Regions from separate parts of the Priestia sp. FSL W8-0524 genome, predicted to be linked through region 2. Evidence: riboswitches for the same ligand, from Rfam matches in the RefSeq annotation. Region 2 holds a riboswitch; the other holds the start of a gene.

Region 1 (11,052 bases), 820 kb from region 2:
GCGCTGGTTTTCTCACCATGCTCAAATCGTCGTGATTAAGCATGGTGGAGAAGGATCTATTGCCTATACAAGAGATGGTAAGTCTCACCGTGGAGGAATATTTAAAACAAAAGTTCTGAAAACGTTTGGTGCTGGTGATTCCTATGCTTCAGCCTTTATTTATGGATTGATGCAAGGACTGGAAATTCCACAGGCAATGCGATTGGGGGGGGCCTCCGCTTCGATTGTCATTTCAAGACACAGTTGTTCAGATGCTATGCCGACAAGCGTTGAGCTCTTCAACTTTATGGAGACAGCAACTGAAGTTTTGCAGGAAGCCTAATAAACCAAGGGAAAATCTTGAGAGATTAAAGGAATAGAAGCTTATTAAAATCAGATAAAGGGAGAGATATTCTATGACGCAAACAGCAGTAAAAACAGTAAAAAACTATATTGGTGGACAATGGATTGAATCAGCTGCATCAAAAACGGAACCTGTGTATAACCCAGCAACAGGTGAATTAATCGCACAGGTACCTCTTTCTACAAAAGAAGACGTAGATCAAGCGGTGCAAGCAGCAAATGAAGCGTTCAAAGGGTGGGCAAAAACAGCTGTGCCTAAACGTGCACGAATTTTATTCAAGTATCAGCAGCTATTAGTAGATAACTGGGATGAATTAGCAAAGTTAGTGACAGTTGAAAACGGAAAAAGCTTTAACGAAGCGCGAGGTGAAGTGCAGCGTGGAATTGAATGCGTAGAATTCGCGGCAGGAGCTCCTACGTTAATGATGGGGAAACAGCTTCCTGATATTGCAACAGATATTGAGTCTGGCATGTACCGCTATCCAATTGGCGTCATTGGAGGAATTACACCGTTCAATTTTCCAATGATGGTTCCTTGCTGGATGTTCCCGCTTGCGATCGCTTGCGGCAATACATTTGTGTTAAAGCCTTCTGAGCGTACGCCGCTGTTAGCTGCAAGATTAGCTGAGCTGTTTGAAGAAGCTGGTTTGCCAAAAGGTGTATTAAATATTGTAAACGGCGCGCATGATGTGGTAAACGGTCTTCTTGAACATAAATTAGTGAAAGCTATTTCGTTTGTAGGTTCCCAGCCTGTAGCTGAGTACGTGTACAAAAAAGGTACGGAAAACTTAAAGCGTGTTCAAGCTTTAGCCGGTGCTAAAAACCATTCAATTGTATTAAATGATGCAGATTTGAACGTAGCAACAAAACAAATTATCGGAGCCGCTTTTGGTTCAGCAGGTGAACGCTGTATGGCAGCATCTGTTGTTACTGTACAAGAAGAAATTGCGGATCAGCTAATTGAAAGATTAGTAGAGGAAGCAAATGATATTGTAATTGGGGACGGCTTAGAAGAAAACGTCTTCTTAGGACCAGTCATTCGTGAAAATCATAAAGAGCGTACGCTCAGCTATATTGAATCAGGCGTGCAAGAAGGAGCGGAGCTTATTCGTGACGGTCGCACAGATGCAGCAGTAAATGGCAAGGGCTACTTTGTCGGACCAACGATTTTTGATCATGTTACGCAAGAAATGAAAATTTGGCAAGATGAAATTTTTGCACCTGTGCTGTCTATTGTACGTGTGAAAACATTAGAAGAAGCTATTGAAGTAGCTAATAACTCTCGATTTGCAAACGGTGCTTGTATTTATACAGATAGCGGCGCAAGCGTACGTGAGTTCCGTGAAAATATTGAATCTGGTATGTTAGGAGTAAATGTAGGGGTACCGGCACCTATGGCATTCTTCCCATTCTCTGGCTGGAAAGATTCTTTTTACGGTGATCTTCATGCAAATGGTACGGACGGCGTGGAGTTTTATACAAGAAAGAAAATGGTAACAACGCGCTGGTAAGTGATTCATTAAAAATCGCATTCCATTTTAAAAGGAGGTATCAGGAATTAAAGATATTCCTTATGCTTCCTTTTTTAAAATCGCAATCTAGTATTAGAAGGGAGAAAGAAGCATGGAAACAGTTAGAATGACGACGGCACAAGCATTAGTGAAGTTTTTAAATCAGCAGTATGTTGAATTTGATGGAAAGCAGCATCAGTTTATTAAAGGGATTTTTACAATTTTCGGGCACGGAAATGTAGTAGGTCTTGGGCAAGCTTTGGAAGAAGACCCAGGAAATCTAGATGTATATCAAGGACGTAATGAACAAGGAATGGCCAATGCAGCGATGGCTTTTGCAAAACAAAAACATCGAAAGCAGATTATGGCTTGCACATCTTCAGTAGGACCAGGTTCGGCAAATATGGTTACAACGGCAGCAACAGCTTCAGCTAATAACATTCCAGTTTTGTTGCTTCCCGGCGATGTATTTGCAACTAGACAGCCTGATCCTGTTTTGCAGCAAATTGAACAGACATATGATTTATCTATTTCTACAAACGATGCTTTCCGTCCAGTGAGTAAGTACTGGGATCGCGTAAGCCGCCCTGAACAATTGATGACAGCTATGATTAATGCGATACGTGTGTTAACGAATCCTGCAGATACGGGAGCTGTAACTATTTGTTTGCCTCAAGATGTGCAGGGAGAAGCATGGGACTTTCCAGCTTATTTCTTCCAAAAGCGCGTTCACCGCATTGAGCGTCGCCTTCCGACTAGGGACAGTCTAGCAGATGCAATTCAAGCAATAAAAACAAAGAAAAAGCCAATCATCATTTGCGGAGGAGGCGTTCGGTATTCAGAAGCTGCAAAAGAGTTAAAACAATTTGCTAGTGAGTTCCATATTCCATTTGGAGAAACTCAAGCTGGGAAAAGTGCCGTTGAAAGCGACTATCGCTATAATCTTGGCGGAATAGGTGTAACAGGAAACTCAGCTGCTAATACAATCGCTAAAGATGCGGATTTAGTAATTGGAGTAGGCACTCGATTTACTGATTTTACAACAGCATCTAAACAGCTTTTTCAACATCCCGACGTGCAATTTCTTACTATTAACACGTCTGAATTTCATGCAAATAAACTGGATGCCGTGAAGCTTGTAGCTGATGCAAAAGAAGGGTTGTTTGCTCTTAGGAAAGAGCTCATGTCAATTGGCTATCAGTCTGGTTACACGACAGAAATTGCAAGTGCAAAAGACGCATGGGAAGCAGAATTAGAGCGTCTACATAGCATACGTTTTACAGGGGCAGATTTTATTCCAGAAATAAAAGGTCATTTAGATGAAAGCTTAGCTGAATATGCAGAATCACTTGGTACTCAATTAACGCAAACAGAAGTAATTGGAGAGGTGAATAAGCTCCTTGATGACAACTCCGTCATTGTTGGTGCAGCTGGAAGTCTTCCAGGTGACTTACAGAGAATGTGGAAGTCTAATAAACCCAATACCTATCATATGGAATATGGATATTCATGTATGGGATATGAAGTATCAGGTGCACTTGGAGTTAAGCTGGCTGAACCAGCTAAAGAAGTGTATGCGATGGTTGGAGATGGAAGCTATCAAATGCTGCATTCAGAGCTCATTACAAGCCTTCAAGAAAGAAAAAAGATAAATATTTTACTGTTTGATAACTCCGGATTTGGATGTATTAATAATCTTCAAATGTCAAATGGAATGGGGAGTTTTGGAACAGAGTTTCGCTATCGAAACGATGAAACAGGAAAATTAAACGGAAACGTGATGAAAATTGATTTTGCAGCCAGCGCCGCAGGCTACGGTGTAAAAACATATCGTGTAAGCTCTCTTGAAGAACTAAAAACGGCAATGGAAGATGCACAAAAACAAGAGACTTCTACATTAATTGATATTAAAGTGCTACCCAAAACTATGACAAACGGTTATGAATCGTGGTGGCATGTAGGAGTAGCAGAGGTATCTGAAAATCACCATGTACAAGAAGCCTATAAGGATAAAGTGAAAAATCTTGAAATGGCCAGAGGTTATTAACAAGCAAGAGAAATGGCCGATGTTGAGGGGAAACATTCGGTGAATATAATAGCGTTTTCAATTTGATATAGGGGAGAGGAAGACATGTTCAAGGAAAACACGGTCAAACTGGGGATTGCTCCAATCGCTTGGACAAATGATGACATGCCTGAACTAGGAGCTGAAAATACATTTGAACAGTGTATCAGTGAGATGGCTTTAACCGGTTTTAAAGGAAGTGAGGTAGGAAACAAATATCCGCGAAATGTTTCGATCTTAAGGAAGGCATTATCACTTCGGAATTTAGAAATTGCAAGCGCATGGTTTAGTACATTTTTAACGACAAAGCCGCTGGAAGAAACGGTGACGCCATTTATTGAACATCGCGATTTTTTATACGAAATGGGAGCAAAAGTAATTGTTGTATCTGAACAAGGACACAGCATTCAAGGGATGATGGATGTACCTTTATTCAAAGAAAAGCCCGTGTTCACGCCAACAGAGTGGAGCAGCCTTATAGAAGGCCTGCACTATCTTGGGAAACTAGCAAGAGAGAAAGATATGCATATTGTCTATCATCATCACATGGGAACAGGCGTCCAAACAACAGAAGAAATTGAGCAGCTAATGGAGCTTACCAATCCAGAGCTTGTTTCGCTCCTATTTGATACCGGTCATCTTGTTTTTTCAGGCGAAGAACCTCTTTATATCTTAAAAAAATATCTTCATCGTATTAAACATGTTCATTTGAAAGATATTCGCCAAGAAGTAGTTGATCGAGTCAAACAACAAGACCTGAGCTTCTTGCAAGCGGTAAAAGAAGGAGCCTTTACTGTTCCAGGCGACGGAGTTATTGAATTTGATGAAGTATTTACTACGCTTGCCGCTTCTGATTATAACGGCTGGTTTGTCGTAGAAGCAGAACAGGATCCAGCGCTTGCTAATCCTTTTGAATATGCGTTAAAAGCAAGAAACTTTATTAAAGAAAAAAGCGGTCTTTAATTTCTATTGTAAAAGGTTTTACGCCTTTTATATGTTTATGAAAGGAAAGGAGGAGATGAAATGAAGCCAACCATCTATAGTGTGGCTGAAGAAGCAGGTGTATCAATTTCCACCGTATCAAAAGTTATCAATCAAACCGGTCACATTAGTGAAAGAACAAGACAAAAAGTAATTGAGGTTATGGGGCAGTTGAATTACCATCCAAGCGTCGTAGCATCTGCTTTAACAGGAAAGCCTACTAAAACGATTGGGCTTCTCGTACCCGACATCTCCAACCCTTTTTTTGCCGATTTGGCAAGAAGCATAGAAGACCGAAGTCATGAGCGAGGTTTCCATGTTGTAATGTGTAATACCGATAACGATGCGGAAAAAGAGAAAAAATATCTATCGCTGTTAATTCGTCAGAGAATCGACGGTTTAATTGTAGCATCTGCTTTTCGCAATGCTAATCTTTTAAAAAATATGCTGAAGCAAGATATACCCATTAGCGTTATTGCTTCAGAAATCCCTCACATATCTGTTAATACAGTGACAGTGGATGACTATAAGGGAAGCTATTTGGCGACTGATTATTTGCTATCTTTGCATCATAAAAAAATTGCGATTATTACAGAAAATGCAAAAAGTAATCACGCCCGTTTAGATGCTTTTCGAGATGCCATGCAAGAAAATGGAATCACTGTGTTACCTCAGCACGTTATTACGACCGAAGCAAGTATTCAAAAAGGATATGAAAGTGCTAAGCAAATTTTTTTAATGAAGGAGAAAGTGACGGCTATTTTTGCTTGTAACGATTTACTGGCTATTGGCGTCATACAAGCGGCAAAAGAATTCAACATTGATGTGCCGAATGACTTATCAGTGATTGGCTTTGATAATACCGTTCTTTCTACTACCATCACGCCCATGTTGACGACGGTAGCACAACCGACAAAAGAAATGGCTGTAAACGTAGTGGATTTGCTGGTTAGAGAAATGGAATACTCAACGATGCATAAAGAACATTTACTTCTTGAGCCGAAATTGATTGTCCGGAAATCGACGGCTCCGTTACGAAGAAACGCCACAGCATCTGCAAATAATTGAATACAATCAAGAGTATTGCTGTTAATAAAAACTCTTCACAGTCACATATTCAAAAGAATGTATAAAGTCTATGAAGAAAAAATGAGTGATTAGTAAATTCTGATTGTGCTACTACATAAAGGAGGAAGTTAAACATGCTAGGTAAATTAGGTGAATTAAATAAAGGATACAACGTACTTACAGAAATGGCCGGTCAGCACAAAGATATGCTGATGGATATTGGGATTTATAATATGTCTCAAGGAAAAGAGGAAACTTTACTAGACAGCAGCAATGAAACGGCTATTCTTTTACTAGAAGGAAAGGTAAAGCTAGAGTGGGAAGGACATTCGAAAGAAATTCAGCGTGAGTCTCTTTTTGAAGAAGAGCCTTGGTGTTTGCACGTTTCGAAAAATGTGGAGGTTAAAATTACCGCGCTTGCCAATAGTGAAGTACTAGTTCAAAAAACGGATAATGAAAAAGAATTTTCATCAAAATTATATACGCCTGAAGACTGTCAAAATACAGTAGCTGGTGAAGGAGTATGGGAAGGTACCGCTCAGCGTGTCATTCGGACAATCTTTGATTATAATAACGCTCCTTATTCTAACCTTGTTATTGGAGAAGTTATTTCTTATCCAGGAAGATGGTCGAGCTATCCGCCTCATCATCATGATCAGCCTGAAGTATATTACTATCGTTTTGACAAGCCGCAAGGATTTGGCTGTGCAATGGTTGGAGAAGATGCATACCGTGTAGTTGATAATAGTTTTATTACAATTCCAGGTGAATTAGATCATCCTCAAGCAACGGCTCCCGGCTATGCGATGTACTTCTGCTGGATGATTCGCCATCTTGACAATAATCCATGGACAGACCGTATTATGGAAGAAGAGCATAAGTGGTTATTAGAGCCGGATGCAAAAATTTGGCCTGAAAAATAAATAAAACTCTTTATACGAAATGGGTTTCAAATGTTGAAAAGCCTCGAATAAAAAAATAATTATGCGTAAAATAATAGTTTATTTTTGTAAAATATGTTTTTATATGTTAAAGTATAGCTTGTATTAATATTCAGGCGATGATATCGCTCTTTTTGGCAGATTCCTTTTTTAGGAGTCTCTTTTTTTTCTAAACAGAAGCAAGAGATCGTATGTCAATCAAAAAAAAGGAGATAAGCGTAGCCGCTTATCTCCTTTTCTTTTTAGCATTATCTAACGCTAAGTTCTTTTTCACTACTTTTTCTAAAGCAACTTCCACGTGAACATTTTTTTCATCGATGTCATTCACAAGCACGACGGTTCCTTTTCGTCCCTTAATCTTTAAATCATCACCCGTAGAAGGAATGTTTCCCCTCAGCTGGCTTAATAGAAGCTTTCTGTTTTCAAAAAAGTGGACAGCCACCATTTTATCTCACCTAATTTCATATGATATGTGTGATACAAAGATGTGTATATGAAATCCTTCCTATACATTATGCCGCCAGGGGTGGTTTTAGAACACATTGAATAGACAATTGTTGCATCGATATATGAAATAAATAGGGTGGCATAGTTATAAATCTTCTATTCTTGGACATACTTATACTACTAATCTAAAAAGGGATGTGGATGAAAATGAAGGTGGCTATCGGATTAAGTGTATTTACGGTCGTTACAGGAGCAATTGCGTTAGGGTCAGTTTACTTTTTAGCAGGGATCTTTTCGTTTTTCTTAACGGTTTTTTCATAAAAAAATCCACCAAGAGGTGGATTTTTTTATTTAGCAGCGGCTTTTGTTTCATGAGGCGAATTGCCGATAAATCCAAATTTTCCGCCGACAACTTCTTTTACTTCGTGGATGACAATAAAAGAATTCGGGTCAATTTGCTGGATTTTCTTTTTAATTTTTAATAACTCGTTCTTTTTAATAACAACGTAGATAATGCGTTTATCTTTGTTGGCGTAGTAGCCATATCCGTAAAAGATGGTAGCTGCATTTCCAAATTCACTGGTGATAACTTGCGCAATGTCTTTGTACTGATCAGACATAATCGTCATTGCTTTTTTGTTGTGGAAACCTTCGATAACAACATCGACGATTTTAGCACAAAGATAGACGAATATAAAAGTATAGAGGGTATTGTTGACGCCAATAGCAAAAACCGATGCTAAAATAATGACGCTGTCCATGTAGAACATGCTTTTCGAGATATTGTAGCCTTTTGTGTAGTTTAATAAATAAGCTAAAAGAGTTGTGCCGCCGGTAGATCCATCCGCGATAAAAATGAGTGCCAGTCCTGTTCCCATTAGTAAAGCCCCGAATACAATTCCTAAAATCATGTCGTGAACGTGAAAAGGAATATAGCTGACCAGACCTAAGAAAACGGACGTCATGACAGCTCCTAGAATCGTATAGAGAATGGTTTTTTTAGTTAGAAATTTATAAGCTAAGGCAATGAATACAAGGTTCACAAGAAATGTGCTGATACTTGTAGGGATATGAAATAAATAATATAAAACAAGAGCAATACCAACCGTACTTCCGTCACCTAATTTATTTGGAATGACGAAAAAATCAATGGATGCAGCAACTAAAAGCGCTCCGGCAATAATTAAAATGATGTCTTTATAGATTGTTTTCAATATGCAAACCTCCCTGATCATTAGGATATTTTCACGTGGAATCTTGTTTTTACTAGTGTTTCACAAATGATAAAATAAAAAACGTCTTAGAAATTGTCTAGTTATAAAACTGATCAACTTCTAAGACGAAGAATTACGATACGTGTATAATGTCTTGAGTCTGCTTTTCTATGCTTCGATGTCACCGATTATATAAACCTCTGACCGCTATGTCAACGCTATGAGAGATGTTCAACTTTTCAAAAAATAGAAGGCGGTTTCCTACATAAAAAAAGAATCCTTTGCGACGGCGCAAAGGATTTTCAAATTTATTGGAATAGGGGGAATACGTTATTAGGATTACCATTTTCATAAACTAATATACCTTTATTTTTTTAAAAAATTTATTTGTTAATGACGATTGAAAGTTTGTAATTCACATGCTGATTTAGCTCTGTCAAAAAAGCATTTAGTTCTTCATTTGAATGAAATTTGCATTCTAGTAAGTAGCAGCCATCGCCGCTAATTTTAAAGTTGTTGATAACGTACTTCTTCTGACTTTCTACAAATGTAAGGTAGGGGTGGTGATGAATGCTCTGCGTATAGATATTTAAAAATGCATGGACGGTGTAGCCAAGTTTTCGTTCATCAATGTTAATTGTATAGCCTTTGATAATGCCTTCATCTTCTAACTTTAATACTCTAGCAGAAGCGGCTTGTCCGGTTAAATGCACTTTTTCTCCTAATTCTTTCATCTTCATACGTCCATTTTTTGATAGCTCTTCTAGTATGCGCTTATCTGTATTATCTAACATCGCTACAAATCCTTTCGTATTTCAAATCAAAAGGTTTAACTACTTTATGTCACCTATGTATACGGATACGTCTTCTATTTTATACTAAAGAAAAGTAAGAAAAAAGAGCAGTCAATATGGAAGACATGAAAGCAGCAGTAGTTTGCAAACAGCTAGATTGACGAAAGCTTAAGCTTGCTGTATGATTCTTTGAGTGTTTACGTGGTTCGTAACCATCCCACGTTAAAAAACTAAGGAGAGAATAGTAAGATGAATATAAGAACACTTTGCGTCAACGGTCTTTTAGCAGCTATGTATATTGCTGTTAGCATGTTAATTCAGCCGTTTGGCTTCACCAATATCCAATTTCGTATATCAGAAATGTTCAATCATTTGATTGTATTTAATAAAAAGTACGTGTACGGCATTGTACTAGGGGTATTTCTGACGAATTTGTTTTTTTCACCAATGGTCGCTTATGATCTGGTGTTTGGGGTAGGACAATCTGTACTATCATTACTCATTACCATTTTTTCTATGCGCTACATTAAAAATATGTGGGCTCGTATGCTTATTAATACACTTGTGTTTACGTTTACGATGTTTATTATTGCGTTTGAACTGCACCTAGCATTTGATTTACCATTTTTCTTTACGTGGTTAACAACAGCTGTTGGTGAGTTTGTGGTTATGCTTGTTGGAGCACCAATTATGGCGGCCATTAATAAACGTGTACAATTTAATAAGCTAGTTGGATAAAAAGATGCGGCTGTGATAAATCTCACAGCCGCATCTTTTTATCTTTGTTATTCTATAAGTGTAGTGATAAACCCCTTATTATTGAAGAGCTTTTCACGCATGGACAAATTACCCATATCTAGCATGTAAAAAGAGCAGGTCGCTATTGCGTTCTGCTCTTTTTGCGTAACGCAATAGCGAGTATTCAATTAGATTATTTTGAAAGAAGAAGTGACAAATCTCACAGCGCGTTCTTTTTTCTTTTGTTACGATATACATATAGTTGGCAAACTCCTTATCGAAAAGTTTTTCGCACAACAACACATTACCTATGCGTAGCAATTAAAAAAGCAGACCGACAAGGTTTGCTTTTTTAATTGTGTATTTTTACCATTAAATAACTTTTTTGAGTTATAATTGTAAAATAATCTTTGTTACGAGAGAGGGGATTATTTTTTGAATAGAAAGTTAGGAATTCTTGTTTTATTAGTGTTAGCTATCTTATTTGCCGGGTGTTCAAAAGAAGAAGACAACGTTCCTTTAAGAGAACTAGAAAAGATCCATATTAACGTCATCAAAGAACAAAAGATGAAGCAAGGGATTTCGTATGAATTGGAATTCGTAAACAAGAGCGATTTGACCATCAAACAAAACGACGTATTTTTATCGTATCCACTAAAAATAAAAAACGGTTATTCTGAAAATAAATTTAAGGTGTTAGCAGAAGGAAATAAGTTAAATATTAAGCCAAAACAAAAGGTAAAGTTGACTGCATTTCTTCCTTATAAAGGAATTAATAAAGAAGCGTTAGCTATTGATGAGCCTGACGTAAAGTGCATAGGATATTGGAATAAGATCGATGACTACCATCAATTTTCTTTTGGAGGATCTTTGAAGCGAGAATAATACATGGATTTGTTAAATGATGGAACTTATGAAGCGTGAAATCGTATATAAATCAAGGGGGAGATT
Region 2 (11,052 bases):
CGTTTTCCCTTCGAGATATCAGTACATTTATGACGACGCAAATTGTCCCTGAAACGCTGCCTACGTGGATTCATGCTCTTGTGATTTTAGCGGTTATATACGGAGGGTATTTAGGCATTGAAGTGATAGCGAGAACAGCGGAAATCTTTTTACCGTGGATCGTCGTCCCTTTTTTATTGTTAATTTCGTTAAATATTCCTCAGATGAAACTGGATCGTCTTTACCCTTTGTTTGAATTCCGCATGGATGATTTAGTGTTAGGGACCACGTATTTCTTAGGAAATCCGTTTATGGAATTGATTTTTGTGCTAATGATTACGCCTCATATAAAAGATGGCAAAAAGGTAAAAAGAATGATTGTTATCGGCACTGTGGCATCGGGCTTGACGATTACGATTGCAGTTGCGGCTTGTATATTAGCTCTTGGCGCGAATATTGCATCAATGCACAGCTACCCAGTTTATTTATTAGGAAAAATGATTTCGTTAGGTGCAACGATACAGCACGTTGAAGTATTAGTAGCTATTATTTGGATGTTATCTATCTTTTTTAAAGTTGTCATTGTGTTCTATGCTATTCAGTTAAGTATCGCTCAATTATGTAATTTACGGGTGCGCAATTTTTTGAGCTTTCCTTTAGGTCTAATCATTACAGGCGTGGCGTATTACATTATTCCAAATACAGCATACTTCAATTATTTTGAAAAATATTACTGGCCGTTTTATTTATTTGTACTAAGCGTCTGTTTTCCGTTGTTATTTATTGCGCTTTCTTATATAAAGAGAAATAAGGCAGCTAAAGGTGATAGAAGCCAACAAACATAGCATTATTTATACGTATGTGGTATAGTATACGATGACAATTCAAGAAGAAACGCCGTACACGTTTGTATATGTACGGGAGAGGTTCGAAAACTCCCTCTATAAAAAACTAAGATCATCGTTGATGACAAAAGACACGGTTTTAGCGTGTCTTCTTTCACGTGCTTTTCTATCAACACGTCTTTTTGACGTGTATGCTGGCGAGGACGTGTATCTTAGTTGCTTTTTAGGGAGATTGCTGGAAAAGAGCAGTCTCTTTTTTGTGTTATAAAATTAGTCACAAAGGGAACGAACGGTTCAATAAAGTTTCTTCTTCTTTTGATTTCAATCAAAAAGGAGACGAACAATAATGATGAAAAATGAAAAAGCTATTGTTGTATTTAGCGGAGGTCAAGATAGTACAACATGTCTATTTTGGGCTTTGAAAAACTTTAAAGAAGTAGAAACGGTTACTTTCCAATACGGTCAGCGTCATAGTCAAGAGATAGAGGTAGCAAAAGCTATCGCAGCTGATTTAGGTGTGAAGCATACCGTCCTAGATATGTCACTTTTAAATCAATTAGCACCAAATGCCTTAACGCGAGATGATATTGAAATTGAGCAAAAAGAAGGAGAGTTGCCTACAACGTTTGTGGATGGCCGCAATCTGTTATTTTTATCATTTGCTGCCGTACTGGCTAAAAACAGCGGAGGCCGTCATATCGTAACAGGCGTTTGTGAAACTGATTTTTCGGGATATCCAGACTGTCGAGACGTATTTGTGAAATCGTTAAACGTCACGCTTAATTTATCAATGGACTTCGAGTTTGTGATTCATACGCCGCTTATGTGGATTGATAAAGCAGAAACGTGGGCGTTAGCGGATGAGCTAGGAGCGCTTGAATATGTGCGTGAAAAAACATTAACGTGCTACAACGGTATTGTTGCTGATGGGTGCGGCGAATGTCCCGCATGTCAATTGCGAAAACGCGGGTTAGATCAATACTTGCAAACAAAAGAAGGAGGAGAAAAATAATGCTGCAACAAATGTATCCTCAAGTCTTTCATGACTATGAATATGAATTGAACAAAGATATGCAGTTTGCTGCGGCACATTTTGTTCCTCATAAAGAAGCAGGAAAATGCCGTCAAGTCCATGGACATACGTATTTTGTAAATTTAACTGTTGCCGGAGATACATTAGACGAAGCGGGCTTTTTAGTAAACTTTGCGCTATTGAAAAAAATTGTTTCTGGTCAATTTGATCATACATTATTGAACGATCATTCTATCTTTAACGAAGAAAATCCAAATGATTTTCCTACAACTGAAGTTGTTGCTCGTAAAATTTATGAGTTGGTTCAAGAATATCTAGACACACTACCAAATAAGCCTTCTTGCGTACAAGTATTCGTGCGGGAAACGCCGACAAGTTACGTAGTTTACCGCCCAAAGAAGGTGAAAAAACGTGGCTAATACAATTCCAGTACTTGAAATATTCGGCCCAACGATTCAAGGGGAAGGAATGGTTGTAGGACGTAAGACGATGTTTGTTCGTACCGCAGGCTGTGATTATTCCTGCAGCTGGTGTGATTCAGCTTTTACATGGGATGGATCAGCTAAAAACGATATTCGTCAGCTAACAGCAGAACAAATTTGGACGGAGCTTAAAGAAATTGGAGGAGAGTGCTTTGATCACGTCACCATTTCTGGAGGAAACCCTGCGCTTATCAAGGCGATTGGTTCACTTGTAGAGCTTTTGCACAGTCATGGGGTAAAAGCAGCTCTTGAAACACAGGGAAGCCGTTATCAGGATTGGTTCCTAAAGATCGATGATTTAACGATTTCTCCTAAGCCTCCAAGTTCATTAATGAAAACAAATTTCTCCGTATTAGACGATATTATAGAGACATTAATAAAGGAAAAACGCATGGCGCACATAAGCATAAAAGTCGTTGTATTTAATGATGAGGACTTTGAGTATGCAGCGTCTGTTCATGAACGTTATCCTGAGGTTCCATTTTTTGTTCAAGTAGGCAACGAGGACTTAACGACAATCGATAATGCGTCGTTAACACAAGAATTGCTTAAAAAGTATGAGTGGTTAATCGACAAGGCAGTGGCAGCTAAAAACATGAACGATGTAAGAGTTCTGCCGCAGGTTCACGCCCTTGTTTGGGGAAATAAACGAGGCGTGTAAGCGCATAGCAAAAAATTTACAAAGAAAAATAAAAACAGATATATACAAAATAAAAAAACGCTGTTAGAATGACAATCGTAGAAAGAGAGGAAATGCAAATGAGCGGTCGAAAAGATGAAGAATTAGAAGGTGTATCACTCCTTGGAAATCAAGGAACAAACTATTTGTTTGAATATTCACCAGAGATTCTAGAAGCATTTGATAACAAACATCCAAATCGTGATTATTTTGTGAAATTTAACTGTCCGGAATTTACGAGCTTATGTCCAAAAACGGGTCAGCCGGATTTCGCAACCATTTATATTAGTTACATTCCAGATGAAAAAATGGTGGAAAGCAAGTCGTTAAAGCTTTATTTGTTCAGCTTCCGTAACCATGGAGATTTCCATGAAGACTGTATGAATATTATTATGAATGACTTAATTAAACTGATGAATCCAAGATATATTGAAGTATGGGGAAAATTCACACCACGCGGCGGGATTTCAATTGATCCATATACAAACTATGGCCGTCCTGGTACGAAGTATGAAGAAATGGCTAATTATCGCCTGATGAATCATGATTTATACCCAGAAACAATTGATAATCGTTAATTCGAACAAACAGGTTGTGTATGCAACCTGTTTTCCATTGCAAAAACAACAGATGAGAAGGTGAAAGAATGTCACAGAGATCAGCATTAGTATTAGGTGCAAGCGGACTTGTTGGTCAAGAACTTTTAAAAATGTTATTAAGCAACAGCTTATATAACCATGTGACAGTGTTTGTTCGAAAAAAGCTACCAATCGAACACACAAAGCTACGTCAGCTTGAAATTGATTTTTCAGAGCTTGATAAGCACGAAGAATGCTTTGCAGTTGATGATGTATATTGCTGTTTAGGCACGACAATGAAAAAAGCAAAAACAAAAGCGAAATTCATTAAAGTTGACTACGAATTTCCTTTAAAAGCGGCTAAATGTGCAGAAAAATATCGCTGCAAAAACTTTTTAACGATTACAGCAATTGGTGCTGATCTTCGTTCGCCATTCTTTTACAGTAAAGTAAAGGGGCAAGTAGAAGAAGATATCGCAAGCTTGTATATCCGTTCTACTCACTTTTTCCGCCCATCGTTATTATTAGGCAAGCGCCAAGAGTTTCGCCTATTTGAAAAGCTTGGGGGATACACGTTAAAGTCGTGTTCATTTTGCCTTGTAGGAAAGTGGAGAAAATATCGTCCAATTAAAGCGTATAACGTAGCCAAATCCATGATGAAAGCTGCACTTGAAGATAAATGTGGTGTTCATGTACATGAAAGCCAAGACATCTATACAGGTGAATGCTATTATTCGTTTACCAACGGCAAGCGCGTGTTATCAAAATAAAAAAAGCCTCTTCATAAGAAGAGGCTTTTTTCTATCTTCCGTCAGCATCCGCGTTCCCATCACCATCACCATCGTGATCGTGATTAGAAGCAGATTCACTCCAGCTTGTGTAGGAGTTAGAATCTTCTTCGGCATAATTCATGGGTTCAACGGATGTTTTTTTATTTGAAGTTTGCTTGCGTTTAAAAACGAACTGCACGATGAAAAAAAGAATGACAATAAGTGCAACGATAAACAATACAGTATCAAACATGCTAGTAATTCCTTTCAGTAAGTAGGTAGTAGTAGCTTGTTCTTATTGTCACACGAAAATAAGACCCTTTCAAGAAAAAATGGGGCCTGGTTTTGTTTCTTTAAGGAAACTTTTTTTATCTTAGCCATATATTATTGTATGAAGAAACATTTTAGAAAAGAGGGAGTACAGTGAAAAAAAGTTCGAAGGATGTTAAGGTTCAACAGTATATTTATCTCATGTATAAGCTGGGAATTATTACAGAAGAACAAAAGAATCAGTTCTTTCAAAACCACTAAAAAAGCAACCGTTTTTGCGTTCCGGTTGCTTTTTCCCTTTACATAGCGGGATTAATAATCGTGTAGTTTTTGTGATTGACAACAGTTCGCTGTTCTAAGTCTAAATCCCGGTAGTTTGTCATGTAAGTCAAATCAACAATCACGGAGTTTTCATTTACTTTTTCGACAATGCCCTGTAAGCCATTTTTAAATTCTATCAAGTTTCCTACCTCTGCTATTTTCATCATTCATCGCTCCTTTGTTTTAAATTAGTTCATTATTAATTTTTTAAATAATTTTAATTTTGAAAATAGTAAAACTAGTTAGCGTTTTCTTTTTTTACAATTTTGCCTTAAAACTGGGAATTAGTAAAGGGTTTTTTGAAAAAATATAAAATAAAATTGAAAAAACAAGTAAAATGTGCTGAGGAATAAAAGGAATTGGTAGCTTTAACGAAAGAGAGAAGCAACACAGTTCCATCTTTGTTCATCTTTCGTTATAATAAACGAGGTATAATCTTGTCATAAATTATAAGAATTAGAAGGTGTAGAAATTGAAAGATACTGGACTCGTGCTCGAAGGAGGCGGTATGAGAGGCCTTTATACAACCGGAGTTTTAGATTACTTTATGGAAAGAAATCTGTACCTTCCGTATGTAATTGGCGTTTCAGCCGGCGCTTGTCATGCCACTTCTTATTTATCTAGACAAATAGGAAGAAGTCGCAAAGCTAATTTAGATTTTTTAGAGGATCCTCGCTACTTGTCGTGGAAAAATTATTTTAAAACAAAAGAGATATTTGGAATGGATTTCGTTTTTGATGAAATTCCTAATCAGCTTCTTCCATTTGACTTTGAGGCATTTGCTGAGCGTACAGAGAAGCTTGTAGTAGGAGCAACGGACTGCGTGACGGGAGAACCCGTTTATTTTGATGAGTATGATCGGGATATTTTGACAGCGGTTCGCGCTTCTAGTTCCCTTCCATTTTTAGCACCTGTCGTTACATATAAAGGAAAAGAGCTGTTAGATGGAGGAATCAGTGATCCGATTCCAATCAAAAAAGCAGTGCAGGATGGATATAGAAAAAATATTGTTGTGCTAACGCGAAACGAAGGATATCGAAAAAAGAAATCAAATATGCTTTGGTTATTGAAGCGCAAATATCGTCATTATGATGGGCTGACTCGTGCGCTTGAGAACCGCTATAAATTGTATAATGAAACATTGTCATATATTGAAGAGCAGGAAAGACAGGGGAATATCTTTGTGATTCGTCCGCAATCCCCTCTTGTAGTAGGGCGAATTGAGAAGAATCGTGAGCGTCTCGACGCTCTTTATAACCAAGGATATAAAGAAGCTGAAGCTCAATTTGCGTCTCTGCAAAATTGGATGAACAGCTAAAAACGAGGTGGAACTGAATGGATGAACAAACAGTAATCAATATGTTAAATGAGTTAAGTGAAGGAAAAGTAACCGAAATTAAAGTTAAAAAAGAAGACTTTCTTGCTTTTCGCCCTTTTTTAGTAAATCGCCCTGATTTCAAACATTTTCGTGGAATCGCCGGACGCGGAGGCGATTTTACCTATACGTATCTAGAAATTCCTAGGAGTTAAACGAAATGATGGCATTATTTGATTATGCCTTATATAATGGATGTATGAGCCTGTACAGTAGAGAATATACTGTTACAAGTGCTTGTGCGTTTATTTAGTAACGTATAGTAAGAGCGAATAAACGTGTTTAGTTATAGGAGGGATATTATGGATGAGTTTCGAAAAAGTACAGCACCTTTTTATTTTGCAGATCATATATGGAAAGATAAAAATGGAATGACGACTTATGGGATGCTGTTAACGAACCGGCCCGAAGATGACGGGGACTATGACCTCCATTCGTTATTAGAAGAAGCATATGTAGATCATAAAAAAATTCTAATTACTACTGTTTACGACAACAGTGAACAGCAGTTGACCGGATACGTGATACATTTATCAGATGATCAAGACGTTTTTACGTTTATGGATGATACGGGTGCTAAGCTAGTGATTGATTTCTATGATGTTGTAGAAATTGAGATCGAAGATTAAAAAGAGCTGAATGTTGATTACAACATTCAGCTCTTTTGTGTAAAAGTAGATGAATTTAAATGTTTATCATAAGAATTATAAGGGAAAAACGAATGAAGAAATTTCTGATTAAACTGAAATAAGGCGGGAAAATATACCTGTATTTTAGAAAAATTACCGTGATTATGACAAAAAATAAGGTACAATGTCACATTTGTGTTCCGAACGTAATTTTGTTCATCAAACTTAAAGAAATGTAATTGAATCGTTCGGTGAAACCCCCATATAGCTATGATAGAGTAATACCATACGAAATTTCAGGAGGTATTACCTATGAAACATAGTTATATGAAATCAATGGTAGTAGCTTGTTTAGCTACTCTTTCATTTATAGGTTTTAATGCAACAGCTACGGCTGCAACTAATTATAAAGTAGTCAAAGGCGATAGTCTTTGGAAGTTAGGTAAAAGATATAGTGTAACAATTGACGATATTAAAAAATTAAACAATCGTCAAGGAGATATGATTTATATTGGTGAAACATTAGCTATTCCGAGTAAGACAAAAGTGCTGGCTGCTGAAACAACGGAACCTTCAACGGCAGCACCTGCTAATACGGCTAAGCCAGAACCAAAACCAGAAGCCAAATCTGCGAACCAGGAAACACCTGCAGTTTCGATTTCGGCAAGCGAAAAAGATTTATTAGCTCGCTTAGTAGAAGCCGAAGCAAAAGGCGAATCGTATGAAGGAAAAGTAGGGGTAGCAACAGTAGTGTTAAACCGTGTAGATTCTCCGAAGTTTCCAGATACGGTAACAGGAGTTATTAAACAAGTTGTCGGAAAAGCATACGCTTTTTCACCGGTTCAAAACGGATCAATTAACAAACCTGCTTCAGAAGATTCGAAAAAAGCAGTAGAGCAAGCGTTGACTAGAAAAGATCGTTTAGACGATTCCATTTACTTTTATAATCCAAAAACAGCTACCGATAACTGGATTCGTTCACGTGCTGTAATTAAAACAATTGATCATCACGTGTTTGCTAAATAAAAAAGAGGCTGCAACAAAAGTATTTTAGACGAAGTGAAAAACGAACCATTGATCACATGTTGATCAATGGTTCGTTTTTTTTGATGGTGAATATAGTTTTATCTGTCTCGTTCCTTCTAGCAGTTGATTGGATTCATTTCGTTATGTGTCAACCTCTTTTTTTAGTCTAAAAAGATATCTCGTTCCAAACTGCCTTCAGAACCCGTTAAAACTAGACCAATATCGGTATCAGCTTCTAAGTTCTGAACGATGGTAAAAGGCACTTTATGTTGGTTAGCCGCTTGAATATAAGGGGAGAGGTATGAATAAGACAAAGAGCCATTTAAAAACAAATGACCGTCTTTCACTTTTTTTAAAAGAGGCTTTATTTTTGCTGCATCCTTTTTCATGACTTGCCCTTTTTTTAGCGCAATTTCAATATTCTCACGTAGAGCAGTTAAGAAATATCTTCTTTCGTCTCTTTTTGTTTCCTTTGCTCCGTACATTCCTCGTTCTAAGTATTCTTCTAGTTGATCAGACATTATGTCACTTCCTTTCGTTATAAACTATAAACGATTATGGATATAAGTAAAAGGGACAGGAAAAAAGGAAAATCATTGTGCTATATCACCTGTTTTTTTGCTGAGTACAAAGAAAAACAAAAAATGTGTTGAAATTTAGCCTAAAATATTGTTTAATGTAAATAGATAGAAAATCATATCGGTTTTTTATTAAAGGTTTGTAAGCGATTACAGATATACATACATAGCAGCGTTTGGGGAGACGCTCCTATGATTTTATGTTCAAAGCGCATTGTATAAAAAGGGGATTATATAGCTTTAGGGCATATACGGTCAAGCAAAGGGTCAGATAAATTAATAAAAAATCGCTATGTATTTTCATAAGAAGAACGGTCAACATGTTTGTTGAGCGTTCTTTTTATGCGTTCATATTATATTTATTCCTCATTGCAGCAGCTGCTGAAAATTATAAAGGTACATTCCTCCTTTGCTCTCTCTTATTTTACATAAGTTACATGTAGTATGTTTCAAAGCCTTAAAAAATATATGGCTGTACGCTTGTTTGATCCTAACGAGGTGATAGAAAAAGAATATTTTTTAAGAAATCACAAAAAAAGAGGCGATTGCCTATGCAAGAAGTAGGTGAATAACATATGTAATAAAGAGAATGAAATATAATTTGAGGAGGCATGTATCATGCAAGAATTTGATATTAATGACATAAGAAGACCATTTGGTGGTTTTGGAGGCTTTGGCCGTCCAGGATTCGGTTTCGGTCGCCCGGGTTTTGGTTTCGGTCGTCCTGGTTTTGGCTTCGGCCGCCCGGGGTTCGGTTATGGCTTTGGTCGCCCTTGGGGTTGGGGCTTTGGAGCTCCATTTCTTGGAGGATTAGTTCTTGGAAGTGCATTAGGAGGTCCAGGTTATTACGGTTATCCAGCACCATATTATCCACCGTACCCACCATATTATTATTATTAAAACAGTGAGCGCTGATAAAGCGCTCTTTTATTATGTCCAATTCAAGGTATATATAGAATGCATGCAAGACGCTACGTTTAGAAAATGATAACAGTTTTAAATAAGGAATGAACGCTTAAGCTAAAGGAGACAAGTTTTCCTTGCAACAATTGTTGATTTTGCTATAATAACTTCGGTGGCATTTTTGGTCACTGGGTGGGCGAGGGATAGATGAAAAGAAGGAAATTAGATTGAACGCATTATTTGAAAAGTTGTTTCGTTTAAACGACCACCAAACAACTGTCGGAAAAGAAAGCTTAGCTGGGGTCATTTCATTTCTTTCCATCGTGTATATTATTGCTGTTAATTCAACCATTTTGTCTGATGCTGGTATTCCGCTTGAAGCAGGAATATTCGCAACAGTGGCTTCGGCTTTTGTAGGCTGTGTTATTATGGCTTTTTGGGCAAATGCGCCTCTCATTCTGGTGCCAGGTATGGGGATTAACGCATTGTTTACGTATACGATGGTTCAATCAATGGGGTTATCTTGGCAAGAAGGGTTATTAGCAGTAGTGATATCCGGCTTTCTTTTTATAGCATTAGCTTTTTCACGACTGTCTGCCAAAATTGTTTCTTCGATTCCGCATTCGTTAAAAGAAGCGATAACAGTCGGTGTTGGCTTATTTTTAACATTTATCGGTTTGCAAAAAGGGAAGCTTGTAGTTCCAAGCGAAAACACTTTTGTAGCACTTGGAGACTTGTCAGATCCGTTTGTTATCAGTACGCTGTTGACGTTAATTATCACAATCGTACTGTTTATCCGAAATGTGAAAGGTAACTTTTTGTTAAGCATGATTGCTGGATCCGTCCTTGCCTTCTTACTTGGTGTAAGAAGCAATGTAGAAAATGGACAGTCCGCTGCGAGCGTGAACGACTTTTTTAGCAGCTTTGGCACATTGTCTTTTGGAGCCATTGGAGACGTTGCGTTTTGGGCAGCTGTCTTTTCATTAACAATGGTATTGATTTTTGAAAATATTGGTTTGCTTCATGGTCAGCTAGGTATGATGAATCAAGATAGCAAATTTCCGCGGGCCTTTCAAGCAACAGCCGCCTCAGCTTTGCTAAGCGGGGTGTTTGGAACAAGTCCAACGGTGTCTTCTGTAGAAGGAGCATCTGGTATTGCAGCTGGAGGGCGAACGGGTTTAACATCGCTTATTACAGGAGTTTTATTTTTAAGTTCACTTCTGTTTATTCCATTTATCAAGCTGGTTCCAGATAGTGCTATTGCACCTATTCTCATTGTGATTGGAGCACTAATGATTCAAAATATCAAAAACATCAATTTACAGGACTTAACAGAAGGTTTCCCTGCATTTTTAATTATTGCGCTTATTCCTCTTACGTACAGCATTGCTGATGGAATTGCATTTGGGTTCATTGCGTATCCACTGCTTAAATTATTCCTTGGTAAAATGCGTGAAGTATCGATGTTTATGTATGTAAGCGCGCTATTGTTTTTCTTGAATTTTGTGCTGCATTATATTGCTTAAAATAGACGGCTGAGTACTTTTGCTCAGCTGTTTTTTGTGTTTGCGGTAAAGAATCCTC

Evidence for each region. Region 2 has a riboswitch for preQ1 ahead of queC (7-cyano-7-deazaguanine synthase QueC). Riboswitches for the same ligand answer to the same signal wherever they lie in the genome.
Region 1: linked by a shared signal. The riboswitch ahead of NST66_RS01045 (QueT transporter family protein) and the one ahead of queC (7-cyano-7-deazaguanine synthase QueC) in region 2 are both predicted to bind preQ1.

What each region holds. Positions count from the first base shown of each region.
Region 1 is NZ_JBBOUG010000001.1:197,262-208,313, forward strand. It holds gene iolC (5-dehydro-2-deoxygluconokinase) at 1-322, shown strand, start outside; gene NST66_RS01005 (CoA-acylating methylmalonate-semialdehyde dehydrogenase) at 396-1,853, shown strand; gene iolD (3D-(3,5/4)-trihydroxycyclohexane-1,2-dione acylhydrolase (decyclizing)) at 1,966-3,900, shown strand; gene iolE (myo-inosose-2 dehydratase) at 3,985-4,881, shown strand; gene NST66_RS01020 (LacI family DNA-binding transcriptional regulator) at 4,942-5,967, shown strand; gene NST66_RS01025 (5-deoxy-glucuronate isomerase) at 6,102-6,890, shown strand; gene NST66_RS01030 (hypothetical protein) at 7,135-7,353, opposite strand; gene NST66_RS01035 (YitT family protein) at 7,703-8,569, opposite strand; gene NST66_RS01040 (Lrp/AsnC family transcriptional regulator) at 8,953-9,363, opposite strand; PreQ1 riboswitch class I at 9,559-9,603, shown strand; gene NST66_RS01045 (QueT transporter family protein) at 9,613-10,101, shown strand; gene NST66_RS01050 (hypothetical protein) at 10,537-10,986, shown strand.
Region 2 is NZ_JBBOUG010000001.1:1,015,882-1,026,933, forward strand. It holds gene NST66_RS04995 (GerAB/ArcD/ProY family transporter) at 1-824, shown strand, start outside; PreQ1 riboswitch class I at 897-940, shown strand; gene queC (7-cyano-7-deazaguanine synthase QueC) at 1,171-1,836, shown strand; gene queD (6-carboxytetrahydropterin synthase QueD) at 1,836-2,276, shown strand; gene queE (7-carboxy-7-deazaguanine synthase QueE) at 2,269-3,000, shown strand; gene queF (preQ(1) synthase) at 3,099-3,596, shown strand; gene NST66_RS05020 (NAD(P)H-binding protein) at 3,665-4,366, shown strand; gene NST66_RS05025 (hypothetical protein) at 4,398-4,619, opposite strand; gene NST66_RS05030 (YkvS family protein) at 4,936-5,121, opposite strand; gene NST66_RS05035 (patatin-like phospholipase family protein) at 5,430-6,275, shown strand; gene NST66_RS05040 (hypothetical protein) at 6,293-6,487, shown strand; gene NST66_RS05045 (hypothetical protein) at 6,635-6,961, shown strand; gene NST66_RS05050 (cell wall hydrolase) at 7,274-7,987, shown strand; gene NST66_RS05055 (YueI family protein) at 8,149-8,508, opposite strand; gene NST66_RS05060 (hypothetical protein) at 9,184-9,465, shown strand; gene NST66_RS05065 (NCS2 family permease) at 9,696-10,994, shown strand.